4 regions of the Rhodopseudomonas julia genome follow, and region 1 is predicted to be linked to each of the others. Evidence: predicted binding sites of a transcription regulator. Region 1 holds the regulator's gene; each other region holds the start of a gene.

Region 1 (7,347 bases):
TTGCCGCCGCTTGCGGCGGGCGCGAGCCTGATCTGAGGCGATTTCGCCGGTGAATATCGCCTTTCGGTTCCAGGCAGCGGGTTGACCTTGGTGCCGTGACCCATTTCACCCAGGGAGAGACAGAAGCCGCCGACGAACGACAGACGAGAAGGAGAGGGGCGTGGACGCTTCAACGAGACGAGATGTGACCGTCGTCGATCATCCGATGGTTCAGCACAAGCTGACGATCATGCGCGACAAGGCCACCTCCACCGCGAGCTTCCGCCGTCTGTTGCGCGAGATCGCAGCACTTTTGACCTATGAGGCGACACGCGATCTGGAATTGACGACGACGACGATCGAGACGCCGCTCGCCACGATGGAGGCGCCGACCTTGGCCGGCAAGAAGCTCGTCTTCGCCTCCATCCTGCGCGCCGGCAACGGCCTTCTGGAAGGTATGCTGGATCTGGTGCCGGCGGCGCGCGTCGCCCATGTCGGGCTCTACCGCGATCCGGAGACGCTGCAGCCGGTGGAATATTACTTCAAGGCGCCGGAAGATCTGCACGAACGCGTCGTCATTGCCGTCGATCCGATGCTGGCGACGGCAAATTCGGCGATCGCCGCGATCCGGGGCCTCAAGGAGCGCGGGGCGAAGGATATCCGCTTCGTCTGCCTGCTGGCCGCGCCCGAAGGTGTGGAGCGCTTCCGTGCCGCCCATCCCGACGTGCCGGTGGTGACGGCCGCGATCGACAGCCATCTGAACGAGCACGGCTATATCCTGCCGGGCCTCGGCGATGCCGGCGACCGCATGTACGGGACGAAATAGGCCGCGGCTCAGGTCGTAACGAACTGCTCGTTGAGCGCGTAGCCGGCGCCGCGGACGGTGCGGATCGGGTCGCGCATGCGGCCGCGGTTGATCGCCTTTCTGAGGCGGCCGACATGCACATCGACCGTGCGTTCGTCGACATAGACGTCGCGGCCCCAGACGCCGTTCAAGAGCTGCTCGCGGGTGAAGACCCGCCCCGGGCTGCGCATCAGGAATTCCAGAAGCCGGAATTCCGTCGGCCCGAGATGGATCTCGCGGCCCCCGCGAAACACGCGGAAGGTGCCGCGGTCGAGTTCGAGATCGCCGGCGGCGAGCTTGTCGGCGACCATTTCCGGACGCGTGCGGCGCAGGAGCGCTTTCACGCGGGCCATCAGCTCCGGCACCGAGAAGGGTTTGACCACGTAATCGTCTGCGCCGGTGGCAAGGCCGCGGATGCGCTCGTCTTCCTCGCCGCGCGCCGTCAGCATGATGACGGGGAGTTTTGAGGTGGCCTCGCGCATTCGAACGCGTCGGCAGAGTTCGATGCCGGAGAGGCCCGGCAGCATCCAATCGAGAACGAGGAGGTCGGGCGCCTCTTCCAGAAGGCGCAACTCCGCATCGTCGCCGCGCCCCACCGTATCGACGGAATAGCCTTCCGCCTCCAGGTTGTAGCGCAGAAGCAGCGTCAGCGGTTCTTCATCCTCGACGACGAGAATCCGGGGCACCTGCATGGCTCACTCCGTCAACCCGCGGACGGCGCAGTCGCCGCGCGTTCCATCTGCTTGCCGGTGACGAGATAGGTGATCGTCTCGGCGATGTTGGTGGCGTGGTCGCCGATCCGCTCGATGTTCTTGGCGCAGAAGAGAAGATGCGTGCACATGCCGATATTGCGCGGATCTTCCATCATGTAGGTGAGCATCTCGCGAAACAGCGACACATACATGGCGTCGATCTCGTCGTCGGAGCGCCACACCGAGATCGCCTTCTGCACGTCGCGCGAGCCATAGGCGTCGAGCACGTCCTTGAGCTGGCGTAGGCCGAGGCTCGCCAGATGTTCGACACCGCGGCGAAGCTGGTGGTTCATCCGCTGATCCTCGATGGCGAGCGCGCGCTTGGCGATGTTCTTGCCGAGGTCGCCGACGCGTTCCAGATCGTGCGAGATGCGGATCGCGGCGACGGTTTCGCGGAGATCCTGGGCCATCGGTTGGCGCTTGGCGATGACGAGGATCGCCCGCTCCTCGATCTGGTAATGCATCTGGTTGATCTGGCGGTCGCCGAGGATGACGTCCTGGGCGAGCTGCGAATTGGTGCTCAACAGCGCATTCACGGCATCATCGAGCTGCTGTTCGACGAGGCCTCCCATTTCGGCGATGGAGCGGGCAAGTTCCCGCAATTCCTCGTCATAGGAGGTGACGATATGTTCAGACACGGGGCTCATTCCTCTCCCGGTTAGCCGAAGCGGCCGGTGATGTAGTCCTGGGTGCGTTTGTCGGTCGGATTGGTGAACATCATGTCCGTCGGCCCCTCCTCAACCAGATAGCCCAGATGGAACATGGCCGTGCGCTGCGAAACGCGCGCCGCCTGCTGCATCGAATGGGTGACGATGACGATCGTATAGTTTTCGCGCAATTCGTCGATCAGTTCTTCCACCTTGGCGGTGGCGATCGGGTCGAGCGCCGAGCACGGCTCGTCCATCAAGATGACTTCCGGGTTCACGGCGATCGCCCGGGCGATGCACAGGCGCTGCTGCTGACCGCCGGAGAGACCGGTGCCGGGTTCGTCGAGCCGGTCCTTGACCTCGTTGAAGAGGCCGGCGCGCTGCAGGCTGGTTGCGACGATCTCTTCGAGCTCGCGCTTGCCGGAGGCGAGGCCATGGATGCGCGGCCCGTAGGCGACGTTCTCGTAGATCGATTTCGGGAACGGGTTGGGCTTCTGGAAGACCATGCCGACCCGGGCCCTGAGCTCCACGACATCAAGCGACTTGTCGTAGATGTTTTCGCCGTCGAGCGTGATGTGGCCGGAGACGCGGGCGATGTCGATCGTGTCGTTCATCCGGTTGAGGCATCTGAGGAAGGTGGACTTGCCGCAGCCGGACGGTCCGATCAGCGAGATGACCTGATTTTCCGGCACGTCGAGATCGACGTCGAACAGGGCCTGCTTGTCGGCGTAATGGACGCAAACTTTTTCGGCGCGCATTTTCGGCACGGCTGCACTCTCCTGCGGCACTTCGGGCGGCGCTTTTGTCGCCGTGGCTTGAGCCGCGCTCGGGCTGTGGCTGATATCGTTCATGGCGAATTCTCCGTATTACCAGCGCCGCTCGATGCGCTGGCGCAGCAGGATCGCGATCGCGTTGAGGCTGATCATCAGACCAAGCAAGACGATGATGGCGGCATTTGTGCGGGCTTCGAAAAAGTTGAAGTTCTCATTGCCCTGCCAGAGGTAGATCTGCACGGGCAGCGCCGTCGCCTGATCCATCGGGCTCGACGGCACGCTCGCCACGAAGGCGTTCATGCCGATGAGAAGGAGCGGCGCGGTCTCGCCGAGCGCCTGGGCGACGCCGATGATGGTGGCCGTCAGAATGCCCGGAATGGCGAGCGGCAGAACATGGTGGAAGACCATCTGCGTGCGCGAGGCACCGAGGCCGAGCGCCGCCTCGCGGATCGACGGCGGGATGGCGCGCAAGGTGCCGCGGGTGGCGATGATGATCGTCGGCAGCGTCATCAGGGTCAGCACGAGACCGCCGACGAGCGGCGCCGACAGGGGCAGATGCATCCAGTTGATGAAGATCGAGGCGCCGAGGAGGCCGAAGACGATCGACGGCACGGCGGCGAGGTTGTTGATGTTGACCTCGATGAAATCGGTGAAGCGGTTCGTCGGAGCGAATTCTTCCAGATAGATGGCGCTGGCGACGCCGATCGGGACCGCGAGCATGATGACGACGAGCATCATGTAGAGCGAGCCCATGAAGGCGCCGGCGAGACCGGCGGAGGCCGGCGAGGAGCGCGAATCGACATTGAAGAAGATGCCGGAATTGAAGCTTTGCGTGATGACGCCCTTTTCCGCGAGCGCATCGGCAATCTCCTGCTCGCCGGCCGAGAGCTGCTGGCGGCTTTGCCCGAGCGAACGATCGATATTGCCTTTGAGCCAATTGTCGACATTGGCGTCGGCAAGGAGATCGACATCGATCTTCTGGCCGATGAGGCTCGGATCTTCGAGCACCATGTCGCGCAAGGTGTAGCGTTCGCCGCTTGCCACGATGCCGATGATGTCGCGGGCCTTGGCGTCGGCGAGATCGGCCGGCAGGACGCCGCGCACGGCCTTTTCCAGGATCTTGTTCCAGCTGACACGGGCGAGAGCGCGCCGCCAGTCGGTCAGCTCCGCCTCGAACTCGGCCGGATTCTGGTCGGCCTTCTGGACGGGCGGCGGTCCGACGTCGATGACGTCCGCAGTCAGCGAGATTTCAAGATGCAGGGTCGATTGCCAGAAGGCCGGCAACCCCTTGAAGAGAACCGAGCCGAAGAGCACCGCCACCATGGTGAGCGCTGCAAAGATCGCGGCAAGGCCGAGCACCTGAAAACGACGCTCCTGCGCGTGACGGCGCTTGAGGCCTGCGCGGACGGCGTTGAGCTGGCTGTCGATGGGCGTCGAAGCGGACATGGTGTCGGTCGCGCTCATTCGTACTGCTCCCGGTATTTGCGGACGATGTAGAGCGCCACGACGTTGAGGCCGAGCGTCATGATGAAAAGCGTGAGGCCGAGGGCGAAAGCGACGAGCGATTGCGGGCTGGCGAAATCGGTGTCGCCCGTCAGCTGATTGACGATCGAGACGGTGACACTGGTGCTCGGCTCGAACGGGTTGAAGCGCAGCACCGGCGAATTGCCGGCGGCGAGCACCACGATCATGGTTTCGCCGATGGCGCGGCTGACGGCGAGCAGAAAGGCGCCGACGATACCGGGCAGCGCCGCCGGCAGGATGACGCGTTTGATCGTTTCAGAGCGCGTCGCACCCAATCCGAGCGAGCCGTCGCGCATGGAGGCGGGCACCTGCGTGATGATGTCGTCGGAGAGCGAGGAGATGAACGGAATGATCATCACGCCCATGACGGCGCCGGCGGTGAAGGCGCTGGTGGCGCTGATGTTGAGGCCGACGGCCGCCCCCATATCGGCGAAGAAGGGACCCGCGACGGTGAGGGCGAAGACGCCGTAGACGATCGTCGGGATGCCGGCGAGGATTTCGATGATCGGCTTGGCGATGTTGCGCAGATGCGAGGAGGCGTATTCGGCCATGTAGATGGCCGTCATCAGCCCGATCGGCAGTGCCACGAGGATGGCGATGGCACTGATCATCAAGGTGCCGACGAGAAGCGGCAGGAGGCCGAAATCGCCCTGGCCGGCGCCGACGGAGGAAAAGCGCGGGTTCCAAACCGTTCCGAAGAAGAAATCGAGCGGATTGATGAAGCCGAAGAACCGCACCGCCTCGCCGAGAAGCGAGGCGACGATGCCGACCGTCGTCATGATGGCGACGGCGGAGCACAGCAGCAGGAGAACGCGGATGACGCGCTCCACCTCGTTGCGGGCGCGCAGCCGGGGCGTGATGCGGCGCAAGGTATAGACGAGGCCTGCGACCGCCGAGGACGCCACCAGCGCGATGAGCGCGAAATTCCAGATCGCGTGATAGGTGCCGAGCCGTGTCGCCGCGACGTTCTCATAGGGTTTGGCTTCGCCGACAATGCCGAAGCCGGTGGCGATCTGGTGGATGCGCTGCATGACGCCGCGCAATTCGTGGGTCGGCAGGTCGCGGACTTCCGGCGGCAGGGCAGACAAGATCACGTAGCGGGTGATGACGGGTTCAAAGAGCCCGAAAACGATAATCACCGCGAGAGCGGGAATGGCGCACCAGATGGCGACAAGCAGGCCGTGATAGGCGGGACGGGAATGGGGGCGGACCTCCGAATGGCCCGTCACTTTGCGGTAGCGGCCGAGTGCGACCTGATAGCCGAGCGCCATCAGGGTCAGCAGAATACCGACGAGTATGAGATCACTCACGAACAGACCTCTCGTTGCGCGCTCGCGCTGAGCGAACCGAAAGCGCGATGCCTTTTGTCTCTTGCCGTCATGGCCATGTCGCGGGGAGAGGGAACGAAGATAGCCGACAAAAGAAACGGGCGGAGCGTGTAAACACGCTCCGCCCCTATCAGATTAGCCCTGCAGGTCGGAAGCCGAGAGAGTCTTTTCGTCCTCGACATTCTGACGCTGAGTCTCGAGCTCCTGTTCCGGAGCCGGGATCATGCCGGCCTCTTCGAGGCGACCGCCGGAGCCGGCCATGTCGTCGGAGAGGAAGAACTCGGCATAATCCTTGATGCCCGGGATGACGCCGATGTGCTCGCCCTTGATGTAGAAGAACAGCGGACGGGAGACCGGATAGTCGCCGGAGGCGATCGTATCGATGCTCGGCTCGACGCCCGACATCGTGGCGACCTTCAGCTTGTCGCGGTTCTGGTCGTAGAAGGAGAGGCCGAAGACGCCCATCGTGTTGTCGTTGGCTTCAAGGCGCGCCAGCGTCTCGGTGTAGTCGCCGGAGATCTCCGTGACACGGTCCTGACGGAAGTTGAGGCAGGTCGCCTTCATCTCGTCTTTGCTCATCTCCGGAAGACCGGCTTCCTCGCAGCCCGGGAGAACGACCTTCTCCTCGAAGACTTCGCGCGTGCCGTGATTGCCGGCCGGGATGGCGAGCTGGATTTCCTGATCCGGCAGGGAGGAATCGATGTCGCTCCAGCTGGTGTAAGGATTGTCGACCATCTTGCCGTCCTGCGGGACCTTGGCGGCAAGCGCCTTGTAGACGTCGACCGGCTTCAGGGCGAAGTTTTCCTTGTCGGCATTGGTGGCGAAGACGATGCCGTCATAGCCGATGCGGACTTCGATGATCTTTTTGACGCCGGCGTCGTTGCAAGCCTTGATTTCGGACGGCTTGATGCGGCGCGACGCGTCGGCGATGTCGATGGTGTTGTCACCGACGCCCTGGCAGAACTGACGCAGACCGCCCGAGGAGCCGCCGGAGCCGACGACCGGGGTGTTGAAGTCCGGATAGGCGTTGCCGAATTCTTCCGCCACGATGGAGGCGAAAGGCAGGACGGTCGAGGAACCGGCGATCTGGATCGTGTCGCGGGACTGGGCGTTGGCAGCGCCGGCCGAGAAGGCGGCGCCTACGGCCAGCGCCGCGACACCAGCGAGAAGCTTGTAAGTCACTGAGATATCTCCCTGTTTTGCTTCATAAGAAAGCATGGCCATGCAGCGATGACCGGGTGCCTTCCTAGGCGTCGGGCGAAACAGGTTTGTGAAATTAGTATGACACTTGAATGACAGTCGCGGCTGGGCGGGGCAGAAATCGTTTTCGCGGGAAAGGGAAGAGCTCGCCGGGGGCGGGCACAAAGCCCGGGAATCCGCGGCTGCGGGCGGGACGAGACGGATGGCGATTTGGTTAATGGAAATCGCGCGTTTTCACTTTAATGCCGCCGTCGAATCTGAGGTCGGGAATGAAGATGTCGCGGCCGCGCATGCCCATGG
Region 2 (7,347 bases), 430 kb from region 1:
CCAAAGCCGCCTACGAGATGGTGGTCCAGGCCTTCGCTGCGGGCGACCGCACCACTCTGAGGTCGCTTCTCTCCGCCGATGTCTACGAGAGCTTCGCCACCGCCATGAGTGAGCGGGAACAGCGCGGCGAAAGGCTCGAGACGAGCTTCGTCGGTTTCGAGAGCGCCAAGCTCACGGAGGCGGAGCTCGAAGACAACGTCGCACGCGTCTCCGTTCGTTTCAAATCCGAGATCGTTTCGGTCACCTACGACAATGAGGGCCGGGTAATTGAGGGCGATCCCAACGCCGTCCAGAAGCCCGACGAGGTCTGGACCTTTGCCCGTGCCACGATGAGCCGCGATCCCAACTGGGAGCTGGTCGCAACCGGCTCCAGCTGAGCGCCGACGGTGGCTGGAGATGCCCCGACCTCGCCCATCGCAACGCTGACCTCGTCCGCCCCCGACGCGGACGAGCATCGTCATCTATCGTTCGTATCCCTGCCGGGCTGGATCGAGGATGATCATCGTGCCGCCCTTCGCGCATTCCGCAAATCGGCCGAAAGACTGTTCGCCGAAGCCACGCCTTTGCCGGATAGACTTCCTGGGCTGGAAGCCGCTGCCGCTGCCGCGCTGCGTCTGCCGGCCGACCCGTCACCGGCCGAAGCTCGCAGCTTCTTTGAGAGCTATTTCGTGCCAGCACCCGCTGCGGCGAAGGGGTATCTGACCGGCTATTATGAGCCCGTGATCGAAGCGCGGCGTGAGCCTACCGACGCGTTCAGCGTGCCCATCTACCGCCCGCCCGCAGAGGCCGCCCAGACCGAGGTTACCGATCGAGTTCCGGCCTGTCCCGATCGGGCGGCGATCGAAGCCGGCGCTTTGGCGGGGCGCGGTCTCGAACTCGCCTATGTGAGGGATCCCGTCGATCTCTTCTTCATCCACGTTCAGGGCTCTGCGCGCCTCTCCCTTGGTGGTGGCCAGCATATGCGTATCGGCTTCGCCGGAAAATCGGGGCACGCCTACACGTCGATCGGCCGGCTCGCCGTCGAACGCGGCTATCTTGCGAAGGACGCGGCCGGCAAAGCCGGTCTCGAACTCTGGCTCAAGATGCATCGTGAGGCCGGTCGCCGGCTCATGGCCGAGAACCGGTCCTTTATCTTCTTCAACGAGATCGTCGATCTCGCTCCTGAAGACGGCCCGTTGGGCGCGGCAGGCGTTCCGCTCAGCGCCGGGCGCAGCCTCGCCGTGGATCCAGGCTTCGCTCCCTTCCATCTGCCGGTGTTCGTCTCCGCACCGCCGCTTGCGGGCTTCGGCGCGGATGCCTTTCGTCGCCTGATGATCGCGCAGGATGTGGGTTCGGCCATCAAGGGTCGAGGTCGCGGCGATATATTTGCAGGCTCTGGCGCGGAGGCAGGCAAGGCGGCCGGCGAAATACGCCATCATGGCGTCCTGCGCCTCCTTCTACCGAAGGCGAGCGCCTGAGATGGCCCGCAAACAGCTTTCGCCCGAAGACAAGGCGCTCTGGGATAAGGTTCGCCGGACCGTGCGGCCACTCAAAAGCCGCTCCCTCCGCGAAGAGCTTGACGCTCACAAAGGGGCGCAGCCGGATGATGCGCCGCCCCAGACGGGTGCTTTGGCGCTTACAGCCGGAAAGCGGAGCCCGGCCGCCCCGCCCGTCGACGGCATAACCCCTTCGGAGCCGAAACCCCGATCCGCGCCCCGAGCCGCAGCAGCGCTCGAGCCGCGCCTGAAACGCCGCCTCCTGCGCGGCCGTCTTGAACCTGACGCGCGCATCGACCTGCATGGCATGACCCAGCAGCGAGCCCATGACCGCCTCCTGGGTTTTTTGGGGGGCGCGCAAGCCCGCGGTCACGTTCTGGTGCTTGTCATCACCGGCAAAGGCCGTTCGGAAGGCGAGGGGGTCTTGAAGACCATGGTGCCGAGATGGCTCGCCGAGCCCGCTTTTCGCGAGCTTGTCGTTGCCTACGAACATGCCTCCCGCCATCACGGCGGCGAAGGCGCCCTTTACGTCAGATTGCGCCGCAGCGGTGCAAACAGCCGCCGTCCCGACGGCGGGGCAGGCGCCGCAAACCGGCTCGCATCATTGCCAAAATGGTCGACATAGCGTGGATTGAGAGCGCTCACCGGCAGGATGACCAGGATATCGGTGGTGCCAAACTGATAGTCGACCACCGCTCCTTCACCGACATAGCCCCCGAGGCGGAGATACCCCTTGATCAAAGGAGGAAGCTGGCGAAGAGCCGCCTTGGCGTCGATCTCGTCGGCGGCCATCCGATTCATGTCGACGTAACGCTCCTCGACCGCGCGAACCCGCCATTCTTCCGGTGCCAGCGCGTTGTGATGAAGGAAGCTCAAAGGCAGGGCGAGCTTGTCGGGATCGGTGCCCGGAATGCTGGCACAGCCGATCATCACGTCCATGCCGTGCATCAAGACGTAGCTCCAGATGCCGTGCCACAGGAGTTCCACCGTCCGCTTGTCGCGGTAGGGCTTCAGCACGCAGGAGCGACCGAGCTCCAGAAAGCGCAGATGCGGATAACGCGTGACGAGCGAACCGACATCGTATTCCCCGGCGGAGTAGAAGCCGCCATTGATCTCGGCGATCTCCTGCCGCAACAGCCGGTAGGTGCCGACGATCTCGGGCTTCGAGCGCAGGAACGGTCGCCGCGGGACGGCGTGATCGAGCACCAGAAGATGGTCGCAGATGAGGTCGTAGGCGTCGGCGTCGCGCCGGCGCTGATAAGTTTCCTCGTCGGCAACGGCCGCCATCTCTTCGTAGAAGACATGGTAGCGCAGCCCTTGCGAACGGCGGATCTCTGAGGGAGAGCGGGCAAGCCGCGCCTCAAGATCGCCGAGCCTTCCGAGCGTTCCGACATGGCGGGCCGCCCGCCAAGGGGCGCGACCCGGTTTTGCGAATGGGCGTACGAAACCGCTGCCCCGAGCCCTCCCGAGACCGGGCGCAAAACGCCGCACCAGTCGTCGTGGAGAGAGATGATGCCGTCCCTGCATGGCCTCCCTGCCCCTGGGGAATCTCGATCTCATGCGCTTTCCTTAAACGATCGCGCCGACATCGACCAGAGTTGCCATATTCCATAAGAAAAACATGACATTGGCGTGACGTGACACGCCTGAAGAGCCTCTGAGGCGCAATCTCGGTCGATTGGTCGCGGGCAGCATTCGGGTGACCGCCGGGCGGGAAGAAACGAGCGCCATTCGACAAGATGGCGCCAAGGGGACTCCCAATGTCGCGGCAAGAGGCGCTAGACTTTCGCGCAACCAGCGCTGCGGTTGATCGTTGAGATCGCGAAGCGATCATGCAGAAAGAGCCGGGAAATACCGGCCGGATGGGAGGGGAACATGCGGTTTGGCCGTGCGGCTATGGCCGTTGCTGCGACATTGGCCTTTGGCACCAGCCCGGTTTCTGCAGCCGAGCTTTCCATCGTCTCGGGCTCCGTCGGCGCGGATATTCAGGAATTGCGCACGCAGCTCGCCGAATTCGAGGCGGAGACCGGCCACCACGTCAACATCGTCGAGATGCCGGCTTCGACGAGCGATCAATTCGGGCAATATCGTTTGTGGCTGGCGGCCGGCACCGACGATATCGACATCTACCGTGTCGATGTGATCTGGGCACCGCAGCTTGCCAACCAGTTTGTCGATCTGCGCGACGCCATGGCCGACGTGATCGGCGACCATTTTCCTTCGGTGATCGAATCGCAGACCGTCGAAGGTCGGCTCGTCGCATTCCCCATGTATACCGACGCGCCGGCACTCTTCTATCGCAAGGACCTCCTGGAAAAGTACGGCAGGACACCGCCGACGACCTGGGAGGAGCTGACCGAAACCGCAAAAGAGATCCAGGATAAGGAACGCAGAGCCGGCAACCGTCAGATCTACGGCTTCGTCTTTCAGGGGGCCCCGTATGAAGGCCTCACCTGCAACGGCCTCGAATGGGTCGCCTCGAGCGGCGGCGGGCAGATCGTCTCTCCCGACGGCGAGATCACCATCAACAACGAGGCGGCCGCTCGGGCGCTGGAGCGGGCCCATGCCTGGGTGAGGGATATCGCCCCGGCGGGTGTCCTCGCCTACAAGGAAGAGGAGGCCCGCGGCGTCTGGCAGACGGGCAATGCCGTCTTCATGCGCAACTGGCCCTACGCCTATGCGCTGTCAAACGGCGAGGATTCGCCTGTCAACGGCAAGTTCGAGGTGACGACGCTGCCCGCCGAGCCCGGCAGTCGATCGGCTCCCTGTCTCGGCGGTTGGAACCTCGCTGTGTCGAAATATTCCAAGCACAAAGATGAAGCGATCGCGCTCGTGCGCTTTCTGTCGTCTCGCCGAGCGCAGAAGGAGCGAGCGCTCACCTATGCGCGGCTGCCGACGATCCCGGCGCTCTATGACGATCCGGAAATCGCTGAACGCCAGCCGATCATCGCCGAATGGGCAGATGTGGTCGAAAAGGCAGTGCCGCGTCCTTCCGCACCGACGAAGCGTCAGTACAACGAAGTCTCGAAGGAGTTCTGGACCGCCGTTAACGAGACGCTCTCCGGTGCGGCATCGGCTGAGACCAATCTTAAGACGCTGGAGCACCGGCTGCGTCGGCTGAAACGGGACGGCTGGCGATGACGAACGCGACGCTCGGCGCCCCGCCGACCGACGAGGCGATGCGGACCGAAGAACAGCCCGCGGTGCGCTCCGCGCTTTCAAGGCAGCGCCTGACATCGGCCTGGCTCTTCCTTACGCCCATGCTGGCCGTCCTCGCTTTCGTCGCCGGCTGGCCGCTTCTGCAGACGATCTGGTTCTCCTTCACCGATGCGAGTCTGGCCGATCTCGACGCCGCCCGCTTCGTCGGCCTCCGCAACTATTTCGAATATGTCGATTATGGCGACGGGACCGGGGAATGGTTCGGCCTCTTCTTCGACGCTCAATGGTGGAACGCGGTGTGGAACACCGTCTATTACACCCTCGTTTCCGTCTCGATCGAAACGGTCTTCGGTCTCATCGTGGCGCTCGTGCTCAACGTCCCGTTTCGGGGACGCGGCTTTGTGCGCGCTGCCGTTCTCATCCCTTGGGCGATCCCGACGATCGTCTCGGCCAAGATGTGGGCCTGGATGATGAACGACCAGTTCGGCATTCTGAACGACATGCTGATGTCGATCGGCATCCTCTCGCATCCGATCGCCTGGACCGCCTCTCCGGAGACGGCGATGTGGGCCGTCATCATCGTCGATGTGTGGAAGACGACGCCGTTCATGGCGCTACTCATCCTCGCCGGGCTGCAGATGGTGCCCTCTGACGTCTACGAAGCGGCGAAAATCGACGGCGTTCATCCGGTCAAGGTCTTCTTCAAAGTGACGCTGCCGCTCATTCGTCCGGCGATCCTGGTCGCCGTCATCTTTCGGGCCCTCGATGCCCTGCGCGTCTTCGATCTCATCTACGTGCTGACGCCCAACAACACCGAAACCAAGACGATGTCGGTTTTCGCTCAGGAAAACCTCTTCCAGTTCGACCAGTTCGCCTACGGCTCGGCGGCCTCGACGCTGCTCTTCCTGGTGATCGCGGCGATCACGCTCGTCTACATCAAGGCGGCTCGGCTCAATCTCGGGGGAGGGCGCTGACATGCCCGTCTTCGTGAAGCGCGCTGCCTTTTATGGGCTCGTCGTCCTGATCGTGCTCTTCTCAGTTTTCCCGTTCTATTACGCCATCCTGACGAGCTTCAAATCAGGCACGGCGCTCTTTCGCGTCGACTATCTGCCGACGGATTTCTCGCTCGCCAATTATCGCGACGTGCTCGTCAACGGTGTCTTCCCGCTCAACATCTTGAATTCCGTCATCGTCGCCTTCGTGGTGGTGGCGATCTCTCTCTTCCTGGCGGTGACGGCGGCCTATGCCCTGTCGCGTATCGAATTTCGCGGCCGCAGCATCCTGCTTTTGACGATTCTCGCCGTCTCGATGTTTCCGCAGATCGCCGTGCTCGCCGGACTTTTCGAACTGGTGCGCCTCTTCGGCCTCTACAATTCGCTCTTCTCACTGATCCTCGCCTATATGATCTTCACCCTGCCCTTCACGGTCTGGGTGCTGACGACCTTCATGCGGGATTTGCCGGTGGAGATCGAAGAGGCGGCGATCGTCGATGGCGCAAAACCGATGACCATCGTCATGAGGGTATTTCTCCCCCTGATGTGGCCGGCGCTTGTGACGACGGGGCTTCTCGCCTTCATCGCCGCCTGGAACGAGTTTCTCTTCGCGCTCACCTTCGTGTCGAGCAACGACACGCGCACCGTGCCCGTGGCGATCGCGCTTCTGTCGGGGGCGTCCGAGCAGGAAATCCCCTGGGGAACGATTATGGCGGCATCCGTCGTCGTGACGGTGCCGCTCATCGTTCTCGTGCTGATTTTCCAGCGCAAGATCGTCTCAGGCCTGACGGCCGGAGGTGTGAAAGGGTGAACGAAAGCATCCCCGATAATATCGCGGATGGCGGTGCGGTCAGCCGTCGGAGACGTTTTCGTTGGGATAGACGCCCCAGAGCGAATTCTGCTCCACCCAGCCTTCGTAATTGTCGCCGCGCACGTCGCACCAACCCTCGCGGCAGCGCACCACGTCCGTCACCACGCCCGATTCGAGAATGGCCGTCACCCGCGCTGTCTCGCTTGCCTCCGAATGGGCATTGAAGCGCTCACCCTTGGCCCAAGGCGCCACGATCGCCGTACGCCGCCCGGACAGGAGGCTTTGGTGGATCCAGCCTTCCGCGCCATCCGAATCACGCACCTTCCGCCAGGTTTCGAATTCCTGGATGATCTCGACCGGCAGACCGGCCCGTACGAAGCGCCAGGCAATGCCGTAGTTTTTGCCGGGCCCCTTGCGGACGTTGACGGCATTTGATTTCAAGCTGACGAAGCGTGGTAATGGATAGCCGCTCGGGCCCACTTTGGGTGCCTGCGCCCATCCAGGCTCGCCCGGCCACGCCACGGCGAGTACGGCCAAGACAAGAAGAAGGCTGAGACGAGAACGGAGGAAGAGGAGAGGGCGCATCATCTGCGGTCGGAAAATCACACCGGGAGGTGTTAGCGCCATTCCGCCGCGAGGCCAAGCGCCGCTTCGTTCCTTGTTTTTGAGCAGCCCTTTGCTAGAGAGATGTTAAAGGCAGCCGGTCGCTCCCGCGGGGGCCGCCAAGGAGAGGTGGTGCATGACCAAGGCGAAACCGCACGTCGTCGTAACGCGCAAACTCCCCGATCCGGTGGAGACGCGGATGCGAGAGCTGTTTCGCGCCGACCTCAATCTGGAGGACCGGCCGCTGTCGCAGGCGGAGCTGGTGGAGGCGTTGCGCACTGCGGACGTACTCGTGCCGACGGTCACC
Region 3 (7,347 bases), on a different contig from region 1:
CGGGCACGACCGAAGTCTTTACGATGGCAGCCAACCCGGTCGTTGCCTACCAGTTCAATGATTACCTCACCGTCGCCGTCGGCGCCGTCGTGGAATACGCCAATGTCCGCCTGACCGGGCAGGCTCTTCCTGTCTTCGGCGTCTCGGCTCTCGACGATGCTGACGATATTGGTTTTGGTGTCACCGCCGGTATCCAGATCAAACCGATGGATGGTACGGAGATTGGTATCGGTTACCGCTCCCGCATCGATCACGATATCGAGGGCCCACTCGTCACCCAGATCGGCACGTTCAATGTCGAAGCGGACGGCTTCGATCTGCCGGACAAAGTGAGCGTGGGTCTGCGTCAGCGTATCATGGACGGTTTCCGGCTGACGGCCGGCATCGAATGGGCGAACTGGAGCCGTTTCGAGACCGTCACGTTGAGCGGCGCGCCGGCGGAGATCCCGCTCGGTTTCGAGTACGAAGACAGCTGGTATTTCGCCCTCGGTGGCGAATATGACGTCAATCCGGACCTGACGGTGCGAGCCGGCGTGGCACGTGAATTGTCGCCGAACGACAATGCCAACCGCTCCTTCCGCCTGCCGGACAACGATCGCTGGTGGTTCTCCGCTGGTGCGAGCTACCAGGCGACCGAGCGGTTCTCCTTCGACGTCGGCTATTCCTACATCATGGCCGATGACACGGACCTCGTTTCGGCGGCCGCCGGGGGCCCGCTCTCCAACGGACCTTTCAGCGGCACTTCGGATGGCTCCGTGCACATCCTGTCGGCGGCTTTGAAGATGAAGTTCGGCGGCCCGCGCGCAGAAGAGCCGATCGTCGCCAAATACTGAGACTTCGTCGGAGTCCTGGGATTCGGAAGGGGCCGGGTGACCGGCCCCTTTTTCGTTGCTGCGGCAGATCAAAGCGCAGCTTTTGCCGGTATGCCTCCATCCGCCCGAAATGCCTCGCAGCGTTCGACTGTGCGTTTCGGGGCTCAAAAGGCGGTCGGGAGGAGACCTCCGTCGACCCGGAAATTCTGCCCGGTGATGTAGCCGGCATTTGCCGAACAGAGGAACGCCGCGAGCTGGCCGAATTCTTCCGGCGTTCCAAAGCGCCCTGCGGGAATTGCGGCAGCCTCGCGCTTTGCTGCTTCGTCTTCGCTGATCCCAGCCTTTTTCGCCTGCCAGGAAAGTCCCGCGCGAAGCCGGTCCGTGTCCATCTTGCCAGGCAGGATGTTGTTGACGGTGACGTTGTGGGAGGCAAATTCGCGGCAGACACCGGCGAGGAAGGCCGTCAAACCAGCACGGGCGCCGGAGGAAAGGTCGAGCCCCGGGATCGGCATCAGCACCGACAGGGAGGTGATGTTGACGATCCGCCCGAAGCCGCGTTCGACCATGCCGTCGGCGACGGCCTGAATGAGTTCGATCGGGGTCACCATGTTCTGGGTGACGCCCTTGAGCATGTCGTCGCGGGTCAACTCGCGGAAGCCGCGCCGGGGCGGGCCGCCATTGTTGTTGATCAAGATATCCACCGCTTTTGCCGCAGCAAGGACACGTTCCTGTCCCTCGCGGCTGCTGATATCGGCGGCGACCGTGGTGACGTCCGCGCCCAAACGGCGGAGATCGCTTGCCGCTTCCTCCAGGCTTGCCTCGTTGCGCGCGTTGATCACGAGCCGGCAGCCGGCTTTGGCGAGTGCTTCCGCACAGCCTTTGCCCAGCCCGCGGCTTGAGGCGCATACGACGGCTGTGCGTCCTTCGATGCCGAGATCCATGACGTTCTCCTGTCTTTGTTGTCGTTTCCTAGGGGAGGCGGCTCTTCATTCCAGCGCGGGACGCCCTGCCGCAGCTTTGCGTCGACCAATGTCACACAACTGATACCTGAATCGGGTTTTTCATGCCTGAAAGACATGGGAAGCACGGCGATGGCTCCGCCAAATCATTTCCGGACATTGTTTCTGTCCGACATTCATCTCGGCACGCGAGGATGCCAGGCCGAGCTCTTGTTGGAGTTTCTGAAGGTGCATGACGCCGAGACGATCTATCTCGTGGGAGATATCGTCGATGGCTGGCGCCTGCGCCGAGGCTGGTACTGGCCCCAGCACCACAACGACGTGGTGCAGAAGCTTCTGCGCAAGGGCCGGAAGGGCGCCAAACTCGTCTATATCCCGGGCAACCACGACGAATTCTTGCGCGGCTATCTCGGCAGCCATTTCGGTGGCATCGAAGTGTGCGACAGCGTCATCCACGAGACGGCCGACGGGCGCCGCTTCCTGATCATTCACGGTGACCAGTTCGACGTTGTCGTACGCCACGCCAGATGGCTCGCCTTCCTGGGTGACTGGGCCTATGTCACGGCTCTCGGCGTCAACACCTATGTCAATCAGATGCGGCGCGCGCTCGGCTTTTCCTACTGGTCGCTGTCGGCGTGGGCGAAGCTGAAGGTCAAGAACGCCGTGAACTTCATCGGTGCGTTCGAAGAAGCACTCTCGGCCGAAGCGCAACGCCAGGGCGCCGACGGGGTCGTGTGCGGGCATATCCATCACGCGGCCATTCGAGACGACAGCAATGGCGTCAAATACGTGAATTGCGGTGACTGGGTCGAAAGCTGCACGGCGGTTGCGGAACATCATGACGGTCGGATGGAGATCATCCGCTGGTCGGAAATGATGCGGGCCGCCACGTTGAACGAGCCGCATCACGCTCCCACACCGGTTGCTGCCTGAGCATGACCCGATGAGGCTTGTCATCGTAACCGACGCCTGGTTCCCCCAGGTCAACGGGGTTGTGCGCTCGCTCAAGCGGGTCGTCGACATTCTGAGTGAGGGCGGGGACGAGGTCACCGTGATCGCGCCCGAACGCTTTTCCACGCTGCCGATGCCCACCTATCCGGACATCCGCCTTTCCGTGACGACGAAGACGCGCGTCGGCCGGATGATCGAGGCGGCGCGCCCCGATTGCATTCACATCGCCACCGAGGGGCCTCTCGGTTTCCTTGCGCGACGCCATTGTCTGAAGACAGGACAGCGCTTCACGACGAGCTATCACACCAAGTTTCCCGAATATGTGCGTGCGCGAGCGCCCGTTCCGCTCGGGGCGCTCTATGGGATGATGCGCTGGTTCCACAATGCCGCCGCCGGCTGCATGGTCGCGACCCCCTCTCTCGAGGCCGAGCTGACTGCACGTGGCTTTCACAATCTCATGCGCTGGTCGCGCGGGGTCGATTCGCATCTTTTCCATCCGCGTCCAGGGGCCGACCTCGGATTGCCGCGCCCGGTGTTTTTGAATGTCGGACGTGTTGCGGTGGAAAAGAACCTTGCGGCATTCACCTCGCTCGATCTGCCGGGTTCCAAGGTTGTGGTCGGCGACGGACCGGCTCTCGCCGATCTGAAGGCGCGCCATCCGGACGTGCATTTCCTTGGAGCCCTGGAAGGCGAGGACCTCGCCCGTGCCTATGCGGCCGCCGACGTGTTCGTCTTTCCGAGCCTGACGGACACGTTCGGGAACGTCCTCCTCGAAGCGCTCGCCTCCGGTTTGCCGGTGGCGGCATTTCCCGTCACCGGCCCAAACGATGTGATCGTGGAACCGGAGATCGGGGCTTTGAGCCAGGATCTGCGGGCTGCGGCGCTTCAGTGCCTGGATCTTTCGGGAGAGGCGGCGCGCGCTTACGCGACGCGCTTCAGCTGGGATGCGAGTGTGCAAGAATTCCGGGAGAACCTCGTCAAGGCACAGGGGCCCGACTGCCAGCTCGCTGCCTGAAGCTGCAGAATAGCGGATACGAGACTTTTCTACCTCTTCAAAGAGGACGAAAAAGGCCTTAAGGGCGATCCATGACCCTGCCGGTTTCTCTCAACGATATCGAGGCTGCGGCCACTCGCCTACAAGGCCGAGCCATGCGCACGCCTCTCATTGCTGCGCCAGCCTTGTCGGAGCAATTCGCCGCCCGCGTCTTCTTGAAACCGGAATGCATGCAGCGGACCGGCTCCTTCAAGTTTCGCGGCGCCTATAATGCGCTGATGGCGGCGGGCGATGCCGCTGCTGGTGGTGTGGTCGCCTGTTCGTCGGGCAATCACGCCCAGGGCGTTGCGGAGGCCGCGCGCCTTGCTGGCGTTCCGGCGACAATCGTCATGCCGGAAGACGCACCGGTGGTGAAGGTCAATCGCACGCGCGCGGCCGGTGCCCGCATCATCACCTATGACCGTGCCAGCGAAGACCGCGAAGAAGTGCTTGCCGATGTCATTCGCCGTGAGGGCGGGTTCCTCATCCACCCCTACAACGACACCAAGGTCATCGCCGGGCAGGGAACGATCGGGCTCGAGATCGTTTCGGAACTTGCCAATATGCGGCTTGTCCCAGACGTCGTCATGATGCCCTGCAGCGGGGGCGGACTTGCCGCCGGCGTGTCGCTTGCGGTCACCGAGCGTGCCCCGAACTGTCGCGTCCTTGCCATGGAGCCAGAAGGCTTCGACGATTATGGCCGGTCTCTGGCCGCCGACGAGATCGTCAGCAACGAGCGAACCAGCGGCTCCGTCTGCGATGCGCTGCTGGCGCCCGCGCCGGGGGCGATCGGCTTCACCATCAATCGGGAGCGTTTGTCGGGAACGCGCACCGTGAGCGACGATGCGGCTCTTAATGCTATCGCCTTTGCTTACGAGCGTTTTCGGCTGGTGCTGGAGCCCGGTGGCGCGCTCGCGCTTGCGGCGTTGCTTTCAGGCTCTGTCGATGTGCGCGGAACGGTCGTCGTTTTGGTTCTTTCAGGTGGCAATGTCGACGACGCGGTCCTGGCGCAGGCGCTCGCCCGCTATCGCTCGGCGGCTTAGTGATTTTCCTCCGAGGCGCGGTCGCGGTCGTCCCGGCTTTCCTCCGAAGCGGTGCCGAAGGGGCGGAACTGCTTCAGTCGCTCAAGGATGTCCGCGGTCTGTCCGGCGGTCGCCGCCGCATCGGGCGCTGCATCGTGCAGCCCCGCGGCGAGCACCATCAGATCCTGGCGCGCCCGTCCCGGCGGCACCTCGCCTGCAATTCGGGTCAATTCGCGCGCGATCTGGCTCGGCTTCAACTGGGTGCGCAGGGTGCTGACATTCGTCGCAAGCCGCGTCATCGCGGTCATCAGCGAGCGGGTTTCGGTGCGACGCGAACGGCGCACATACTCCTCGAGGAAAGCGCGTCCCTTGGACGTGCTGGTCAGCGCCGACAGCATCGTCTCGTATTCGATGTCCGTCAGGCCCTTTTCGATCAGGCGCGCCATGCCTCTTCCTCTTCCAGAACGCAATCGCGTTGACGGGTCCGAAGATGGACCCGAAGAGCTTAGAAAGAGCTAATGACGACGGCAAGCGCCGTGCACGACGCCTTTTCGGACTGAAGAGCGCAGGGTTCCTTGCTGCGGTCTTCTTCGCGCTCGGCGTTTATCTACCTTTCTTCCCGGTCTGGCTCGAAGCGCAAGGCCTCTCCGACGGACAGATCGGGGTAGCCGTTGCTTTGCCATTGCTCGTGCGTGCGGTCTTGAGCGGGACGCTTGCCGCGGCAGCCGATCGTCTCGGCGAACTGCGCGTCGCCGCAGCACTCTATGCCGGCGTCGCGACCATCGTCTTCTTCGCGCTCAACTTCGTCGGAGGTGCTGCGGCGCTGCTGTTGATCTCCTCTGCCGCTCTCATCTTCTGGAACGCGCTCATCCCTCTGGGGGACGCCGTGGCGCTCACGGGCGTGCGCCGGCACGGCAATGATTACGGGCGCATCCGGCTGTGGGGATCGGTCGCGTTCATCGTCGGGAATTTCGCCGCCGGGCAGATCATCTCGAGCGTTTCGGTCGATGCCGTTTACGGGCTGCAGCTCGCAGCCTTCGCTTTCGGGATTCTTGCCGCCCTGTCTTTGCCGCTCGTCGGGCGGGCCGCCAAGCTCGCCAAGGGCAGCGGCATGATCGGCGTCCCGCGGGATCGGCGCCTCGTCCTGACCATCGCTGCGGCCAGTCTCGTGACCGGCAGTCACGGCGCTTATTACGCTTTCGGCAGCCTTTATTGGCGCTCGCTCGGCTTTTCCGACATCGTCATCGCAGCGCTATGGTCGCTCGGCGTCGTCATCGAAATCGCGTTGTTCTGGTTCGCAAGGCATTTCGTCGGCTGGGGCGCACGACGTTTCCTCATTGCGGGTGCCACGGGGGCGCTTCTGCGATGGTCGCTCTTTGCCTTTGCGACCGACGTCACATGGGCCTTCGCCTTGCAGATCCTGCATGCGCTCACTTTCGCCGCCACCCATCTCGGTGTGATGATGGCGCTCGCCGCGGTTGCCGAGGCAGGTCATACGGCGAGGCTTCAGGCCGCCTACCAGTTGAGCGCAGGCCTGGTCATCGGCAGCGGCACCCTGACCGCCGGGCTGCTTTACGGCGTCGCGCCGTCTCTGCCGTTCTTGCTCATGGCCGCTTTCGGCGCCTGCGGTCTTGCGATCGCGTGGCGCCTGCCGCGTGGCCTTAAAGCTTAGGCCCTAAAGGCGAGAGATCCATCTCAGCTCTGGTCTCAGGCCTCAGCCCCAGAGTTGCGGTGTCGGGGGTTCGACGAGCGCGCCGACATAAACGAGGCCGGGCTGACGATCCCGCGCCAGCAGGAGAGGGCCGTCCAGATCGACGATATCGGCATCCTGGGCGAGAATGACGGCCGGCGCCATCGCGAGCGACGTGCCCACCATGCAGCCGATCATAATCAGATAGCCGCGCCGGCGCGCCTCGCGGACGAGCTCCAGAGCTTCTGTCAGGCCTCCGGCCTTGTCGAGCTTGACGTTGACGGCGTCGTACTTGCCGGTGAGGCCGTCGAGATCGGCGAGCGTGTGAAGGCTCTCGTCGGCGCAAATGGGCGCCACATGCGGCATCTCTCGCAACATCTCGTCTTCGCCCGCCGGCAGCGGCTGCTCGATGAGCTGGACGTGAGATTCTGCGCAGGCGCGCATGTTTTCGAGGATGTTGTGCTCGCTCCAGGATTCGTTGGCATCGACGATCAGCGGAACATGGGGCATCGCCGCCCGGACAGCGCGGACGCGCTCCGCATCGCCTTCTCCGCCGAGCTTCAGCTTGAGCACATGATTGTGACCCGCACGGTGGGCGGCGCTCGCCATGTCGCTCGGGCTGCCGAGCGAGATGGTGTAGGCGGTCTCCAGCGGGCGGGCGACCATGTGGCCGCAGCGATCCGCGGCGGATGTGCCGTCGCGCTTGGCTTCAAGATCCCAGAACGCGCAATCGATCGCGTTGCGCGCGGCACCGGCCGGCAGCCGCTTTCTGAGATTCTCGCGGTCGAGCCCGTCGAGATCGACGCCGCGGATCTGCTCCGCGACGCTTTCAACCGTCTCGCCATAACGCGGATAGGGGACGCATTCTCCCCGGCCGGTA
Region 4 (7,347 bases), on a different contig from region 1:
TCGTCACCCGCTCGATCGCCAGGTTCTCGACAACGTCGACATGCTGGCAACCGCCGTAATAGCGGCGGCCGGGGTAACCCTCGGCGTATTTGTTCGTCAGAACCGAGCCCTGCGCTTCCAGAACGGCGCGCGAGACGATGTTTTCAGACGCAATCAGCTCGATCTCGTGCTGCTGACGACCGAGCTCGGCCTTGACGGCTGCGGCGACGTCCGGATCGGCATCGCGCAGAGAGGCAGAAAAAAAATCAGAGGGCGTGGCGCTCACAGGCCGGGCGACATCTTGCATGGGCGAAAATCCGTTGACTGGCATCGGCCGTTATGCGCCACGAATGCGCGGCAGGCCGGCAAGGCGGCGATAACACAATCGCCCGGGGACGGAAAGCGCGGAGGCCCGGAGTATATGCCACGCATGGACGGCCTCGTCGCGGGATGTGCGAGGCCATCCAAAATGCGGTGCTGCAATGTGTTGCTGCCGTCAGTTGGTGAGGTCGGCGCCCTCGAGGCGCATGAAGATCGTCTCACCGTTGGAATCGTCGACCCCATCATTGTCGGTCACGATGTAAGCGACACCGTCCTTGTCGAGCGCAAAGCCTTCGATCTTGTCCACGACATAGCCGTGCGTCGACTTGAGGTCCTCCAGAAGATCGTGCACCAGCGTCTTTTCGACGATCGGCGCCTCGTCGCCAGGCGCGGACGGCGTTACTCCTTCATGCGACACCGCATAAAGCCGTTTGATCCTGGCAGCTTCCCCGATCTGATTGTCTCGTTCTATCATGAGGAGGCGCCCCTCTCCCGCGGCCGTGATTTCAGATAATCCGACCCAGCCTTTTTCCGCCTGCTCAAGCGGATAGTGCACGACGCCCCAGGTCTCGGTCGCGGGCTTGTAGGACAGGAGCTTCACGAGGCCCTCCTCGTCATCCCCCCACGGCCGCTGGACAGCAAGCCAGACCGTCTCCTCATCGCCGGCGCCGATAACCGTGACGCCTTCCAGGCCGAAACGCGAAGCCTTCGACGATATCTCTTGGGGAAGCGCAATATCTTGCTCGACCTCGCCTTTAACAGAAACACGTAGAATCCTGTTGTTTCTGCCTTTTTCAGGGTTGCCCTCAGAAGCAAGCCAGAAACCTCCGGCGCTGCGGGCGGCAATGCCTTCCAGGTCGAGGTTTTCAACGGGCTTTCCGTCTTTGCTGACGGTGACTGCCGAGGTGATCCTTGCAGGGGCCGCGGTGGCGTCGATCGTGAAGATCTTGCCGTCTTTATAGAAGCTGTCGGAGACAGCATAGAGCTTCCCGGCGACGCCCGAATCCGCTGTGAGGCCGGAAAGCGCTCCCCAGCCGCCGACGTCTTCAGCCGCTTCAATCATCGGATATGAGGCAGCTTCCCGGCTCTGCTCATAGATCATCACCGTGGCGCGAGCACCGCCATCCTCGACCAAATCCTCCTCGTTGGCAGTCACAACGAGCTTGCGTGAGGGAATGGCGAGAAGGCCCTCCGGGCCGATCCCGGATGGCAGCACCTGGAGAAATTGCGGCTCAGCGCCGGTGTCCCGGTAGACGGCGACGAACGAAGATCGTTCCGTGCCCACAAAAATCAGTCGGTCATTGCCGAAGGTCGCGACTTCGATGGCCTCCGGCTCGGTGCCTTTCTTGGCAGAGCGCTTTTCCGGATAATGTCCGATGCGCATCGCCAGATGCTCGAGCGCATTGCCGGAATCCCAGAGAACGCTGCCACCCTTCTCGAAAATCGTGAAGCCGCGCGAGCCACCTTCGTAATCGCCTTCATTGGCGGTGACGAAGCGATCTTCATCCAACCATTGGACGCCATCGGGTTCGCGCTTCGCACCCTTCAGGCTGCCTGTCGGTGAGATGCGGCCGTCCTTTTCGACATCGATTGCATCGACATCGACAGAGCCCGCCGAGAAGCCGCCTTTGACGTCACCCGTCGCCATATCGACGATCGCGATCGCGTTGTTCTCCTGAAGCGTCACGACGGCCTCCCCCGCCTCATTCACGTCGACGAATTCCGGTTCGGCGTCGTCCGGGGCGATCTCTGAGATCCCGGTCAGATCGATCCTCTGCATCCCCGAGCAATCGACCATGCCCTTATCGACCGGGAAGGTCACGAGAAGGCCCGTCGGCGCCTGCGGGATCGCGCCCTCATTCAGGTCTTCATCGCGCTCGTTCTCGATGACCACCGCAATCTTCGTGGCGTCCGTCGTCAGAGCAACGGAATCTGGCTGACCCGGAAGCGCACAGGTCGCTTCCACGGATTTCCCCGAAATATCGACCGTTGCGATCTCGCCGGAAGGCTCTGCGTAGCTTTCGGAGGTCACAACGGCGACGAGCGCCTTTCCGGATGTCACGGCAACCGAAGTGGGCTCGCCTGCAAGCGCCACGAAGCCTCCGGGCTTCGGTGCATGGGCGTCGGCGATATCGATGATGCCGACGGCCTCCTGGGCCGCATCCGTGTAGACCAGCGTCTCGCCGTCCTCGGTCGCAGCAATGATCTCCGCCACGGTGGGTGAAGCGGCATCACGCTCGGCCGGCATGTTGGCCGCGACGGGGAAGGTTGCGATCCGGTTGAAGACTTCAGGGTTCTGAGCCGCCGCCGGCAGGCTCCAGGCTGCGGCAAGGGCGAGCGCGCTGGTGGAGAGGAAGAGGCGCATCGGATCTCCGATCAATCAGGATGGGCGTCGAGCCGTTTTGGCTTCAAACCTCTTATGATCGGGAAATCACGCTTCGATGACAGAAACGCCCCACGGAGCCTCGGATCTCGCCAAGCCAGTCCCGCAGCTCGCCGTTTCCAATCACCGTCGAAGTGCGAGAATGCCGGCCCCCACGATGAGCGCCATGCCGCAGAGGGTGATGAGCGAGGGAACTTCCTGGAACAACAGAAGGCCCCAGATGGCGGCGAAACCGACATAGGAGAAATCGAGCGTGCCGATGACGTTCGATGGCGCGCGCTGATACGAAAAAGCAGCACCCAGACTGCCGATGATCATGGCAGCCGAGAGAACGACCAGCGTGCCGATCTCAGCGGCACCAAGCGGCAGCCAGCCGGTGGTGAGGTAACCTCCCTCCCCGCTGTTCTCCTGGAAGACACCAACACCGCCGAGACCGACCACCACGAATGCGAGATTGAGTGCGAGGGACAACGTCAGCGGATGTTCCTCGCGGCATTTCGTGCGCGTCAGAATCATCGCCAAGGCGTAGAGGACCGCCGAGAGAAGCGGCAGCAAAGCATAAGCGTTGAACGCTGCCGCGTCCGGCCTCAGGATCAGAAGCACGCCGCTTAGTCCCAGCGCCACCGCCATCCAGCCGATCGGCCCGACACGTTCGCCAACGAACAAGGCGGAGAACAAGGTGATGAAGACGGGCAGCGTGTAATAGGAGACTGCGGCCACAGACAGCTGCAGATGCGGAAGCGCCGCGTAATAGGCAAGCCACATCAAGACCAGCATCAGACTGCGCAGCGTCGTCCAGGCCAGGGCCCGCGGCCGAAGCGTCGCGCCCGAGCTCGCCAGGACGGCAGGAACGAGCAACGGCAGCGCCATCAGCGAGCGCAGGAGGAAGAGTTGCCAGACGGCGATCGTACCGCTCGTCAACTTGATGAGCGCGTCGCCGAGCGACAATGCGAGATCCGTCATCAAGATGACGCCCGCCGCCGCGGCCAGATTGTCGGCAGCAGCCGACTGCTTCCGCGAGATTCGTACCGTCATCATGCCCCTGGATCGTTCGGGGACACGTAAAGGGAACAGCTGCGGCAGGTCAACGCACGCCTCCCGCTGCGGCGGCCACATCTAGATCCACAAAAAACCCCGCGAGGATCGCTCGCGGGGTCGGAAATTCGATAGAGCCGAGGCTTATTGCGGCAGCGGGGAGCCGATCAATTCTGACGGCTGATTGAGCGCGACTTCGCCCGGAGCATCAAAATTGTAGATGTCGTCGCGGAAGTGCACGACGCCGTCACCAGTCGTCCAAGCCGTAAAGTAGACCGTGTAGAGCGCCGGCGGATTGGCCACATCCACATCGAGACGCTCGCCCGAGCGGATCGTCTGGTCGACAGTTGCGCGCGAATAACCGTTGTCGCGCAAAATCCAGGCGACGAGCTCGCGCACATTCATCACCCGCACGCAACCCGACGATTCAAAGCGGTAGTCGGAGCCGAAAAGGCCTTTCGACGGCGTGTCGTGCAGGAAGACCGAATAAGGGTTGTAGAAGTTCATCCGCACCGAACCGAGCGAGTTCTGATCGCCCGGGTCCTGCTTGAACATGTAATTGACGGCTTCGTCCGAATGCCAGTTCACCTGGCTCGGCTGCAGCTCTTCGCCCTTCTGGGTGAAAATGCGGATGCGGTTGCGCGTCAGATACTCCGGATCCTTCTGCATCTTCGGGATCAGATCCTTGCGGATGATGGAGTTCGGGACCGTCCAGTAAGGATTGAAGTTGATCTCATGGATCTTGCTGGACAAAAGCGGCGTCTGACGGTCCACCTTGCCGACCACCGCGGTGTGCCTGGAGACAACCTTTCCGTCCTCGACCACTTCGATCTGGGCGCCAGGGACGTTCACCATCACATAGCGGTTGGCGGGATCCTTCATCGCGGCGATGCGCTCGCGATTGACCCGCAATTGATTGAGGCGAACCGCGGCCGGAACGTTGAGAGCCTTGAAAGTGCCTGCACCGACGACGCCATCGGCAGGAATGCCGTGGCGCTCCTGAAAGCGCATGACGGCCGACTGCACATAAGAATCGAAGGCATCGGAGCCAGCCGTCTGCCGCAAATCACCTGAAGCGATAAGACGCTGACGCAGCGCCAGGACATTGGGGTGGCGCATTCCGATTTTGAGCGTCGGCTCTGAGGGCACAGAATTCCAGCCGCCGGCATCAACCAGGCCCTGATACCATTCGATAGCCTGATCCATGGCGGGAACGGTGTAAGGCGAGAGAATCGGGACGGTCGAGGTCACCGGTGCCGCCGTCCGAGGCCCCGTATCAAAGGATTCGCTCCATTCCGACTGATTGACGGGCATCATGTTCTGCGCCTGGGCGGCCAGCGGAAACATAAGCGCCGCGGCGCAAAGGGAGGATCGCAGAAGCGAAAAAACGGTCATAGGAATGGTGTGCCTCTCGTCAGACAAATGCCGGTGAATGCGCCCCCGAACGCACTCTTCGAGCACGGATTACCATCAAGGACCCGTACTCCACAAATGCATCGCACCCAGCGATCAACACTGTGAATCATTCGAAGCGCTCAAATGCCCACCTTTCATGGATTTATGGCCAATCCGTGATCGAAAACAAAAGGGCCCGGTCGTGCCGGGCCCTGTTGCAAAGATGTCAACGTCGGTCTCTCAGAGACGGTAGAGAATCTGATCAGTCCAGAATCGCTCCAACCGATGCAGGGTCTTATTGAGGTGCTTGAAGTCGTCCTCCGAAACACCCCCGACCTTTTCGATCGAACCGATATGGCGATCATAGAGGCGGTCGACCACATCGGCGACCTCCTTGCCCTTCTCCGTCAGCGAGACCCGTACCGACCGACGGTCGACACGTGAGCGCTCGTGATAGATGTAGCCGGCGTCGACTAGCTTCTTCAGATTGTAGGAGACATTGGAACCGAGATAATAGCCGCGAGTCCTCAACTCGCCTGCTGTCAGTTCCGCATCTCCGATATTGAACAGAAGAAGCGCTTGGACGCTGTTCACGTCGGAGCGGCCCATCCGATCAAATTCATCCTTGATGACATCAAGCAGCCGTCGATGCAGCCGCTCCACCAAGGTCAGAGCATCAAGATAGAGTGTCTTGATGTCCTCCGGCTCAGACTCGCCCCTCTCGTAGGCAAGCGCTGTCCGCTCTGCTAGCAACATTACGCCTCTCCGTCATTTTTCTTCGGCCTTCTCCCCATTACTTGTGCAGGATAGAGAGCCAATTTAAATGGAGATTTAAGCGTCAGCATGAATGAAATGTTGCTGGGAAAAGGGTAAATTTTTTGCTGTCGTACGCCGACGCCCGCCGAACGCCGATGCTCGGCGCTTTCTGAGCGGTCCGCCGCCGGCCTTGTAAAGGGCGCGAACGCCGCCGGCCTTGTAAAGGGCGCGAACGCCGCCGTCTCTTCAGTCTCATCTGCCGCCGCGCGGTGGCGCCACCGCCGCCTCGCTACTCGTCCCGGCGGCGGCGTCGGTCGCCCAGGAGAACTGCGATGTAGAGGCCCATCATGGCCGCGTGCGCGAGGATTCTCTCCTGGTGCTGTCCGTAGATATCCCGAAACAGCGTGTACATCGCTATCTCGGTGATTGCGGCCACAGCCCAGATGACTGGGCCCCACACGGCGTTGATCCAAAGGCCGACAGCCGCAAGGAGGTCGAGAATGCAAAGGACGATCATGGCGGCCTGCCACGGTCGTTCAAACGTCAGGAAGTGACCGGTATCAAGGCCGACACCCATGATCTGGGCCGCCCTCATCAAGCCCGCAAAGAGCAGGAGGAACGCGACGACACGCAGATAGTAGCGTGTCATGCGACCGCGGTTGGGGTCGTAGTCAAGGAGATCGACAGCGTCACTCATCCCCGATCTCCCGGTAAAGCGAGCTCTTCTTCGAGCGGAGCAAGATAGGCGTTGATCTCGGTCTCTTTCACATCGGCAAGGCCAGCGGGGTACCAGCGCGGTGCATGATCCTTGTCGATCAGCTGCGCGCGCACCCCTTCGTAAAAATCCTCTCCTGCAAGGATGCGATTGACGATGCGGTATTCCAGACGCATCGCCTCGGCAAAATCCATCTGCCTGCCAAGCCGCATCTGACACAGCGCAATCGCAAGGCTTGTGGGCGACATTCGGCCGATTGCTTGCAAAGCCTTCTGGCCGCGTTCCCATTCGGGCTTCGCCGCAAGGCGAGCCAGGATCTCGGCAATCGATGAGGCCGAGAAAGTGTCTTCGATCAGCTCGGCATCGTCGGCCAGGGCAGATCGTTCCTCTTCAGGGGCCTGCGCATATTCCTCAACCACTCGCCGGTGATCGTCTTCGCGCACCAGACCCTCGATCAGGGCGTCGAAACGGCGTGCAGGCACGGCATGCGTGGCGATACCGCTCCAGAGGCAATCCGCGCGGCCAATGCGACTTCCCGTCAGAGCGAGGTAGGTCCCCACGGAATACGGCATCTGAGGAAGGAAATGCGTCGCACCGACATCAGGGAAGAAGCCTATGCCGACCTCAGGCATGGCGAAGTTGATCCTCTCACCGGCAAGACGCACGCTTCCATGGACCGAAACGCCGAAACCTCCGCCCATGACGATCCCATCGACCAAGGCGATGTACGGTTTGGGATAGGTTTTGATGAGGTGGTTGAGAC

What was found. The regulator PhoB, encoded in region 1, activates phosphate uptake and scavenging genes when phosphate is short. The targets are predictions, from matches to a motif close to TGTCATNNANCTGTCAT.
Region 2: olsB (l-ornithine N(alpha)-acyltransferase) is a predicted target of PhoB. The motif match lies at 3,086-3,102, and genes of this name have one in related genera.
Region 3: J2R99_RS13205 (UDP-2,3-diacylglucosamine diphosphatase) is a predicted target of PhoB. The motif match lies at 1,843-1,859, and genes of this name have one in related genera.
Region 4: J2R99_RS15515 (esterase-like activity of phytase family protein) is a predicted target of PhoB. The motif match lies at 2,731-2,747, and genes of this name have one in related genera.

Annotation. Positions count from the first base shown of each region.
Region 1 is NZ_JAUSUK010000001.1:953,821-961,167, reverse strand. Features, by position in the region: gene J2R99_RS04470 (phosphopentomutase) at 1-36, shown strand, start outside; gene upp (uracil phosphoribosyltransferase) at 161-805, shown strand; gene phoB (phosphate regulon transcriptional regulator PhoB) at 814-1,509, opposite strand; gene phoU (phosphate signaling complex protein PhoU) at 1,527-2,213, opposite strand; gene pstB (phosphate ABC transporter ATP-binding protein PstB) at 2,234-2,980, opposite strand; gene pstA (phosphate ABC transporter permease PstA) at 3,089-4,459, opposite strand; gene pstC (phosphate ABC transporter permease subunit PstC) at 4,456-5,829, opposite strand; gene J2R99_RS04435 (substrate-binding domain-containing protein) at 5,983-7,029, opposite strand; gene J2R99_RS04430 (error-prone DNA polymerase) at 7,262-7,347, opposite strand, start outside.
Region 2 is NZ_JAUSUK010000001.1:1,378,864-1,386,210, reverse strand. Features, by position in the region: gene J2R99_RS06380 (Tim44/TimA family putative adaptor protein) at 1-377, shown strand, start outside; gene mltA (murein transglycosylase A) at 387-1,457, shown strand; gene J2R99_RS06370 (Smr/MutS family protein) at 1,417-2,100, shown strand; gene olsB (l-ornithine N(alpha)-acyltransferase) at 2,001-3,002, opposite strand; gene J2R99_RS06360 (ABC transporter substrate-binding protein) at 3,351-4,616, shown strand; gene J2R99_RS06355 (carbohydrate ABC transporter permease) at 4,613-5,608, shown strand; gene J2R99_RS06350 (carbohydrate ABC transporter permease) at 5,610-6,437, shown strand; gene J2R99_RS06345 (SH3 domain-containing protein) at 6,477-7,025, opposite strand; gene J2R99_RS06340 (2-hydroxyacid dehydrogenase) at 7,177-7,347, shown strand, end outside.
Region 3 is NZ_JAUSUK010000002.1:844,127-851,473, forward strand. Features, by position in the region: gene J2R99_RS13195 (OmpP1/FadL family transporter) at 1-833, shown strand, start outside; gene J2R99_RS13200 (SDR family oxidoreductase) at 977-1,753, opposite strand; gene J2R99_RS13205 (UDP-2,3-diacylglucosamine diphosphatase) at 1,904-2,704, shown strand; gene J2R99_RS13210 (glycosyltransferase family 4 protein) at 2,715-3,737, shown strand; gene J2R99_RS13215 (threonine ammonia-lyase) at 3,872-4,798, shown strand; gene J2R99_RS13220 (hypothetical protein) at 4,795-5,223, opposite strand; gene J2R99_RS13225 (MFS transporter) at 5,253-6,449, shown strand; gene dgcA (N-acetyl-D-Glu racemase DgcA) at 6,492-7,347, opposite strand, start outside.
Region 4 is NZ_JAUSUK010000002.1:1,328,886-1,336,232, forward strand. Features, by position in the region: gene glyA (serine hydroxymethyltransferase) at 1-286, opposite strand, end outside; gene J2R99_RS15515 (esterase-like activity of phytase family protein) at 476-2,665, opposite strand; gene J2R99_RS15520 (DMT family transporter) at 2,807-3,721, opposite strand; gene J2R99_RS15525 (L,D-transpeptidase family protein) at 3,863-5,035, opposite strand; gene ldtR (transcriptional regulator LdtR) at 5,354-5,869, opposite strand; gene J2R99_RS15535 (DUF6163 family protein) at 6,159-6,566, opposite strand; gene J2R99_RS15540 (enoyl-CoA hydratase/isomerase family protein) at 6,563-7,347, opposite strand, start outside.